Regions from separate parts of the Paenibacillus sp. cl6col genome, predicted to be linked through region 2. Evidence: predicted binding sites of a transcription regulator. Region 2 holds the regulator's gene; the other holds the start of a gene.
What was found. Region 2 encodes CtsR, which represses protease genes until heat stress. Its sites were predicted from a motif close to ATGGTCAATAAAGGTCAAACA; they were not measured.
Positions count from the first base shown of each region.

Region 1: the regulator CtsR is predicted to act here: its motif matches at 2,168-2,188, upstream of clpP (ATP-dependent Clp endopeptidase proteolytic subunit ClpP).

Region 1 is NZ_FNAZ01000004.1:42,273-46,419, reverse strand. It holds gene gap (type I glyceraldehyde-3-phosphate dehydrogenase) at 1-202, opposite strand, end outside; gene BLS15_RS12125 (sugar-binding transcriptional regulator) at 244-1,293, opposite strand; tRNA gene BLS15_RS12120 (tRNA-Arg) at 1,966-2,040, shown strand; gene clpP (ATP-dependent Clp endopeptidase proteolytic subunit ClpP) at 2,244-2,825, shown strand; gene BLS15_RS12110 (cytochrome P450) at 2,932-4,098, opposite strand.
Region 2 is NZ_FNAZ01000015.1:6,345-10,491, forward strand. It holds gene BLS15_RS26355 (S-layer homology domain-containing protein) at 1-609, shown strand, start outside; gene BLS15_RS26360 (CtsR family transcriptional regulator) at 1,171-1,632, shown strand; gene BLS15_RS26365 (protein-arginine kinase activator protein McsA) at 1,682-2,227, shown strand; gene BLS15_RS26370 (protein-arginine kinase McsB) at 2,299-3,366, shown strand; gene clpC (ATP-dependent protease ATP-binding subunit ClpC) at 3,390-4,147, shown strand, end outside.

The DNA of each region.
Region 1 (4,147 bases), on a different contig from region 2:
CATTAACAACCAAAGCGCCCTCTTTAGCTTCTACAGTAGCTTCGAATTTGCCGTGAGTTGTGTCATATTTCAACAGGTGAGCCAGAGTGTTTACGTCTGTCAAATCGTTGATTGCAACGATTTCTACTTCTGAATTGTTCAATGCTGCGCGGAATACGTTACGTCCGATACGACCAAAGCCGTTAATACCAACTTTAACCATTGATGATTCCTCCCATTTCCTTCGCAATTTTTTTATATATCTCAAGACGGCCTGTAAGGCACATCGAGACCACAATGTTTCAATACTTCAACTGCTGCTGCTTCATCGATAACGAGAATGTCTTCGTGTCCTGCACGAAGTACTGCAGTAATCGATTCTCCTTTGCTCTGACCTCCAGCAATGGCTATGACTACCTCCATACGAGAGATGTCCTCTAGGCGAAGGCCCAGTGTTAGCATCGTATGAACGACATGCCCGTCTCGGTCAAAATAATACCCGAAAGCTTCTGCAAGCGCCCCTTCTTCGAACAGCTGCTGGATCGTCTCTTCATCCGCACGGCGGCGCTTCGCCATAACGAGAGCTTCTCCAATGCCATGCACGACAATGCGTGCTTGGCGAATTACTCGCAAAATGTCTTGGATGTTCGGTTCCTGCTTAAGCGACTGGTACGCTTCCTCACTCAGCAAATCCGGCACATGCAAGAGCCGATACTGAGCGCCTACGCGCTTCGCCATCGTGGATGCGATTGTGTTCGCTTGGTATTCCAAGCTCTCCCCAAGTCCCCCACGTGCAGGTACGAACCAATTGCCTTTCAACGGTGATGAACTCGTCAATTGATCTGCCATTGCAGCCAATGTGGAGCCGCCTGTCACCGCCACGACATCTTCCTTGTCCATTACGCTGCTGAGCGCTCTACAAGCCGCTTGCCCGAGTTCTTGCTTCACGGCAGGCGATACATCCGAATTGCCGGGTACGACAATGACCTGCTTCAAACCGAATGCTTGGCGGATACTCTCCTCCAGCTGGCGCATCCCGAGCAATTCGCCCATCACGGATTCCAGCTTCCGGACAAGTTGCCGGCCTTCATCAGTGATTCGCATACCCGTGTTATCCGAATCAATCAGGCCTTGCGCCTTCAATAAATCGGTCTCTGCACGGAGCACACGCTCGGTCATCTGCAATGACGTTGCCAGCGTTCTTCTCCCAATGGAGTCGGACAACATGATTTGATGCAGGATGGTGTAACGCTTCTTCAACAGTTCAATGAGTTCAGGTAGAAGTCGCTTCTGTATTTCTAACCACTCACGCATTCTCTCCACTCCTGCTTCCCATAAGCAACCATTGGACTAAAAACGTCCCATCTCTACATTTTTTGTCCCACCACTATTCTACCGAATAACGCAGCAACTTGCAAGTATCCTGAACCCCTGATTTTGCGCCCAAAACCGCGAATTCTCTGCCTATAAACAACTTCTATAATAAGCAAGCAATATCGAAGTTATTCATTATCAGACAACATATCTAGAAGGGCATACGACTGCCTATGATGTAATTAACCCAAAATACGACAAGTTAATACATATTCCGCAAAAATTTTAGACATTCCTCAGTATAGACATTAATGACGGACATCATGCCCTGCTCGTACCTGTGTTTACAAAAGTTTTGAGCTTTCCTTCACATCCTGTTCGCTCTCTACGTCCCCATGTAGTTTAGCCATCGACATTGCTCACTTAGATCGGGCAACATCCACCTTATTCGGCACCGTCCACTTATTATAGAAAGAATTCAACCGTTCCCTCCTTAAAAGTTAAAACCTTAATTATCGTCGAAGTCCCTTTCTGCGGTGCCAATACAATCATCTCTGTATCCCACTAATCAGTGGGCACTTCCAAACTTCCCGTTTTTAATAAATATTCAGTGGCGCTCACTTGACTTTGTTATACGCTTTCTTATATAATAAATTTTGCTCTTGTATGAATGCGCCCGTGGTCCAATGGATATGACGTAGGCCTCCGGAGCCTGAGATCAAGGTTCGATTCCTTGCGGGCGCGCCATTTACACTCCTGTCCTTATTTGGTACAGGATAAGAAGCTACGTTACGCATATATTTAGGTGAATAAGCACGGAAGTAACATCTTGAATTTTGCAGAAGCGAAACGAAAGATGTTTTTTTCTCTACATAGTTTGACCATCTTTGACTTTTTGTTTCAAGTCCTTTATATTGAATGTGTAATGATATTAGTTAGGAGGGGTTATCTTGAGTTATGTACCCGTAGTTGTTGAACAGACGAATCGTGGCGAAAGATCCTATGATATTTACTCTCGATTGTTGAAGGATCGCATCATCTTCCTCGGAACAGAAGTGAACGATCTCGTGGCGAATTCGATTATCGCCCAGCTGTTGTTCTTGGCTGCAGATGACCCGGAGAAGGATATTCATTTGTACATCAATAGCCCAGGCGGTTCAATCTCAGCCGGCATGGCCATATACGATACAATGCAGCACATCAAGCCGGACGTATCTACGATTTGCGTGGGCTTGGCAGCTTCCATGGGAGCGTTCCTGCTTAATGCAGGTGCCAAGGGCAAGCGTTTCGCCCTGCCGAACAGCGAAATTATGATTCATCAGCCGCTTGGCGGAGCACAAGGGCAAGCGTCCGATATCGAGATTCGCGCACGGCGCATCTTGAAGATGCGCGACACGTTGAACAAAATTTTGGCGGATCGCACAGGTCAACCACTTGAGCGCGTGGAGCGCGATACGGATCGCGACTACTTCATGTCTGCCCAAGAAGCGTATGAATACGGTCTGGTTGATAAGGTTCTTGGCAAAGAGTAAACAGTAAACGTGATACAGCCTCTCTCATGCAATCTATTTTGCATGTAGAGAGGCTGTTTTTTATTGCTTATTTCAACTGACATGAATAACGAAAAGCTAGGTTTACTTAGGTAAGAATGATCGGCAATGACTCGAAACCGAACATAAACTCGCTCTGGATGCGCTTCAACGGCTTGGAATGATCACATTGGTAGTTCGGGAAACGATCGAGCATTGCATTCAACGCTATCCTCGCTTCCAGCCGTGCAAGTTGGGCCCCCAGGCAGAAGTGGATACCATGACCAAACGCTAAATGCGGGTTCGGCTGACGACGAATATGGAAGAGATCTGGCTGCTTGAACACAGACTCGTCATGATTTGCTGACCCGATCCACAACATGACGAACTGCCCTTCAGTTAACATCAAGCCATCTACTTCCACATCCTTCTTCACACGGCGAAACATTAACTGTACCGGCGAGGTAAACCGCAGCACTTCTTCAATAGCGCCAGGCAGTAAAGAACGATCGGATCTAATATCGTCCCATGCGATGCGCTCACTGTCGAAACACGCTAGAGCAGAAGAGAGCAAATTCGTTGTCGTTTCATTGCCAGCCACAAGCAGCAAAATACAAAACCCAATGAGCTCAAAGGGGGATAACGGTTCTCCGTCTGACGTTGCATGCACAAGCCTAGTGATCAGATCATCCTGTGGATTACGGCGGCGTTCTTCTGCGATCGCCTCGAAATATACAGCCATCTCCTTCTGGCAATTGCTATTGCGGTCAATGTCACCACTCACTAATGCCTCCGACCATTCTCGAAACTGATCTCGATCATGTACCGGTATGCCGAGTATTTCTGCGATTACAATAATCGGGAGCGGAACTGCGAAGTCTTGAACTGCATCCATTCGTCCTTTGCTTTCCACCTTATCTAGAAGCTCATCCGCCAATGCTTCAATTCGTGGAATCATCTTTTCAATGGATCTAGGTGTGAAGGCTTGTGAGACTAATGTTCGAAGCTGGCTATGCTTCTGCGGATCGGTGCGGAGGATGCTGTATTCAATCGGCCGCTTGTCTTCGCTTCGCAATTCGGAGGAAAAATGATTGTAATCAGCAAATATCCTCTTAATATGATCGTATCGGTACGCATGCCAGAACGTCCCCCCCAGCAGCTGAGGATTCTCTGAACGCAACAGAGAGCTCTCTGACCACAACAAAGGACTCTCTGACCGCATAGTTTTGTAATGAGATAATGGCAGCACTTCATGCTCTTGAATCCATTTCATCATTCAACCTCTCCCCTCCTTAACCATGCAACATAGCTTCAGTCACAACTCT
Region 2 (4,147 bases):
ACATTCTCATTCGTTCCGTCCTGGATGGAGCGTACTGAGGGCGAATCGAATTCGATAATGAACATGAAGCACGATTATAACGGTATCTTCGCAGTACTCAAGTATGCACCTAGCTTCCATGATTTGAACGGCCATTGGGCGAAAGCAAATATGGAGCTGCTAGCTTCTAAGTTCATTATTCAAGGCAGAGGAAATGGACAGTTTGCCCCGAATGATAAGGTAACTCGGGCAGAATTCACGTCCATGCTTGTGCGGGCGTTAGGCTCTGGCGATGTCCAAGGACAGAAACTGTCCAAGGATGCCGATGCCTTCAAGGATGTGCCAGCATCAGCATGGTATGCAGATGCACTTGCGACTGCGGTACAACTGAAACTTGTTGAGGGGGATGGTAACGGCTCATTCCATCCGAATGCATCCATTACTCGCGAGCAATTGGCACAAATGCTTGTCAATGCTGCTCGTCTTACAGGTCATCATCTGGAACTCTCAACCGATTTCCTCAATGGCTACCTAGACCGCACGCTGCGTCCTAATGGTGACGCTACACGAGCAGAAGCAGGAGTTGCATTGACCAGACTTCTTCTTGCTCTACAATATATTGCTGAATAGCACGACCAACACTCCCGTGTCATCCGTAAGGACGGCAGCGGGAGTTTTTTAACTGGGACGAACGCAATCATTCATTAGGTCATTTCAACTTGTTATTCACATGTGCATAATTGGACGGACATAGCGGTAAAATGTACACCATGCATATTTTCTCTATGAACAAGCTGTGGAGAGAGGATTAGTGAATCTCCTTATGCACATTTTACCCATCATTTATCCACGAGTGTGGAGAAGTTCCCATGTATCCACATATAGAGTTTCATGAATAGGGCTTACCATCAACCGTGTAATTGAATATATTGCGTAATTGAGATGGAATGAGCGTGTGCTTTTTAACCAAGAAGAAGGTTATCCACATTATCGTGTAGAATAGCTGATGAAATCGATCTAAAATAGTTGCAAAATCATACGAGTGCGCTATAATAAAAATAAAGTCAAAGAAAGTCAAAGTCAGATTAATAGTCAAAAAAGTTCAAAATATTGCGCCAAACTAGAATAAGTGAGGCTTATATTTGGTTAAACCTAATATAGAGACTGCTGCAGGCGGAAAGGGGGGAGAAGATGCGCAACATTTCCGACCTAATCGAGCACTACTTGAAGCATATATTACTTGAGAGTTCGGAAGGTGCCGTTGAGATTCAGCGCAATGACTTGGCAGAACAATTCTCTTGTGTTCCATCGCAGATTAACTATGTGATCAGCACACGCTTTACGTTGGAGAAGGGTTATGTTGTTGAGAGCAAACGTGGCGGTGGAGGGTATATTCGCATTCAGCGAATTGACTTGCCAGCCCATCAAGCGATTCATAATCATTTGTGCGAATCCATTGGGGAGCAGATTGAGCAGAGTGCCGCTGAAGGTCTTATCTATCAACTGGAAGAAGCGGAATTCATCTCCCGCCGGGAAGCGAATCTGCTGCGGGCTGCTGTTTCTCGGGACAATATAACAGTAAAGCTTCCTTACCGCGACGAGATACGTGCCCGGCTGCTAAGGTCGATGCTGCTGGCACTGCTTAGCAAGTAGAGATGTAAGTATGTAAGATGATGCTACCTATAAAGGAGGAGAGACGGTTATGGTGTGTCAACAATGTGGTCAGAAACCGGCTACCCTGCATTTTACGAAAATCATTAATGGACAGAAGACGGAGTTTCACATTTGTGAATCATGTGCCCGGGAAAAAGGCGAATGGATTCCAGGCACGGCGAACGGATTCTCCATCCATAATCTATTGTCGGGATTGCTTGATTTCGATCTGACAGGCAGCAAACAGGGAGCTAAGGAAGATGCGAAGCCACAGCCTATGCGCTGTGAGAAATGCGGACTGACTTATGCACAGTTCGGTAAGCTCGGCCGCTTTGGCTGTGATGAATGCTACACCTTTTTCGGTGAGCGCTTAGATCCGCTATTGAAGCGGGTACATGGCAATACCGTTCACGTTGGCAAAATTCCGAAGCGTGGGGGAGGCCGAATTCAGCGCAGACGCGAGCTGGAAGAATTGAAGAAGCAGCTGCAGTTCAGTATTTTGCGTGAAGAGTTCGAAGAGGCCGCAACCTTGCGTGACCGTATTCGCGAATTGGAGAAGCAGCCGCAAAGCGATTCGGAGAGAAGCAGTTCATAGCACCTAGGATACAAGCGCTATCGAGAGAGTAAGATGACAATAAGCAGTGCGAATTGGAAGGAGATGACGAGATGACAGAGCGACGATTTATTGAAGAAGCCCTAAGCGATTGGATGCGCGGCACGGGTCCGGATTCCGATATCGTCATCAGCAGCCGTATCCGTATAGCACGGAATATTAGCGGACTGCCGTTCCCGATCTTGGCTACGAATCAACAATCGGCCGAGGTGTTGGATCGTTTGTCAGCAGTCATGAAAGACCCGGAATTTGCGCAATTGAATCACTTTCATGAATTAGAGCTGGCAGAGCTTAGCGATACAGAGAAGCAAGTTCTAGTAGAGAAGCATTTGATATCCCCGAGTTTGGCAAATGAGTCCCGCAATGGCGCGGTCATTGTCAGTGAGGATGAGTCAACCAGCATCATGATTAACGAGGAAGATCATCTTCGTATTCAATGCCTATCACCAGGGCTGCAAATTCGTGAGGCTTGGGAGCAGGCTAACCGCATCGATGATGTGTTTGAATCGCAAATCGACTACGCCTTCGATGAGAAGAGAGGTTTCTTAACGAGCTGCCCGACGAATGTGGGAACAGGAATACGGGCATCGGTGATGATGCATTTGCCAGCATTGGTAATGACACAGCAGATTAACCTCATGCTTCAGGCCGTTACCCAAGTTGGATTGGCGGTTAGAGGCATATACGGAGAAGGAAGCGAAGCGATCGGCAACCTGTTCCAAATATCAAATCAGATTACATTAGGCCAATCCGAATCTGAGATTATTGATAATTTGTACAGTGTTGTGAAGCAATTAATCGAGCATGAGAAGGCAGCTCGGGAACAGCTGCTGACAAGCAATAGCATGCGGCTTACGGATCGCATTTGCCGCTCATATGGAATTTTGAAGCATGCAGTTATTATGGATTCAAAAGAAGCCGCACAGCGGTTGTCCGACATTAGGCTTGGTTCTGACCTTGGCATCCTGCAGCATATTCAATCGTCACAACTGAATGAATTATTGGTCATGACACAGCCAGGCTTCTTACAATATAAATACAACACGACATTATCTCAAGAAGATCGGGATTCATATCGCGCGAAGATGATTCGCGAGACGTTATCCAAATCTAAATCATAATGTAATATGGAGGTGCAACACTTATGATGTTCGGTAGATTCACAGAACGTGCGCAGAAAGTATTGGCTTTGGCACAAGAAGAAGCAGTACGACTCGGGCATAACAATATCGGAACGGAGCATATTCTGCTTGGACTTATCCGCGAAGGGGAAGGCATCGCAGCTAAGGCACTTGTAGCGCTTGGCCTTGGATTGGAGAAGATTCAGGACGAAGTCGAAACCTTGATCGGGCGCGGTCAAGAACAGCCACTCAATATTGCATATACCCCGCGTGCGAAGAAAGTGATTGAGCTGTCCATGGATGAAGCGCGCAAGCTTGGCCACACTTATGTGGGTACAGAGCACATTCTGCTTGGTTTGATCCGGGAAGGAGAAGGCGTAGCAGCACGGGTGTTGAACAACCTTGGCATTAGCTTGAACAAGGCACGCCAACAAGTGCTGCAGCTGCTTGGAAGCAGCGAAGCGGTATCCAGCCATCATGGACAATCGCAAAATGTAAGCACACCGACACTGGACAGCTTAGCTCGTGATCTGACAGCAGTAGCGAAGGAAGGCAATCTTGATCCGGTTATCGGCCGTTCGAAGGAAATTGAGCGCGTCATTCAAGTACTGAGCCGCCGTACGAAGAATAACCCCGTACTTATCGGTGAGCCTGGGGTTGGTAAGACGGCCGTAGCTGAAGGTCTGGCACAGAAGATTATTAACAATGAAATTCCAGAGACGCTTCGCGATAAGCGTGTTATGACGCTTGATATGGGTTCGGTTGTAGCCGGAACGAAATA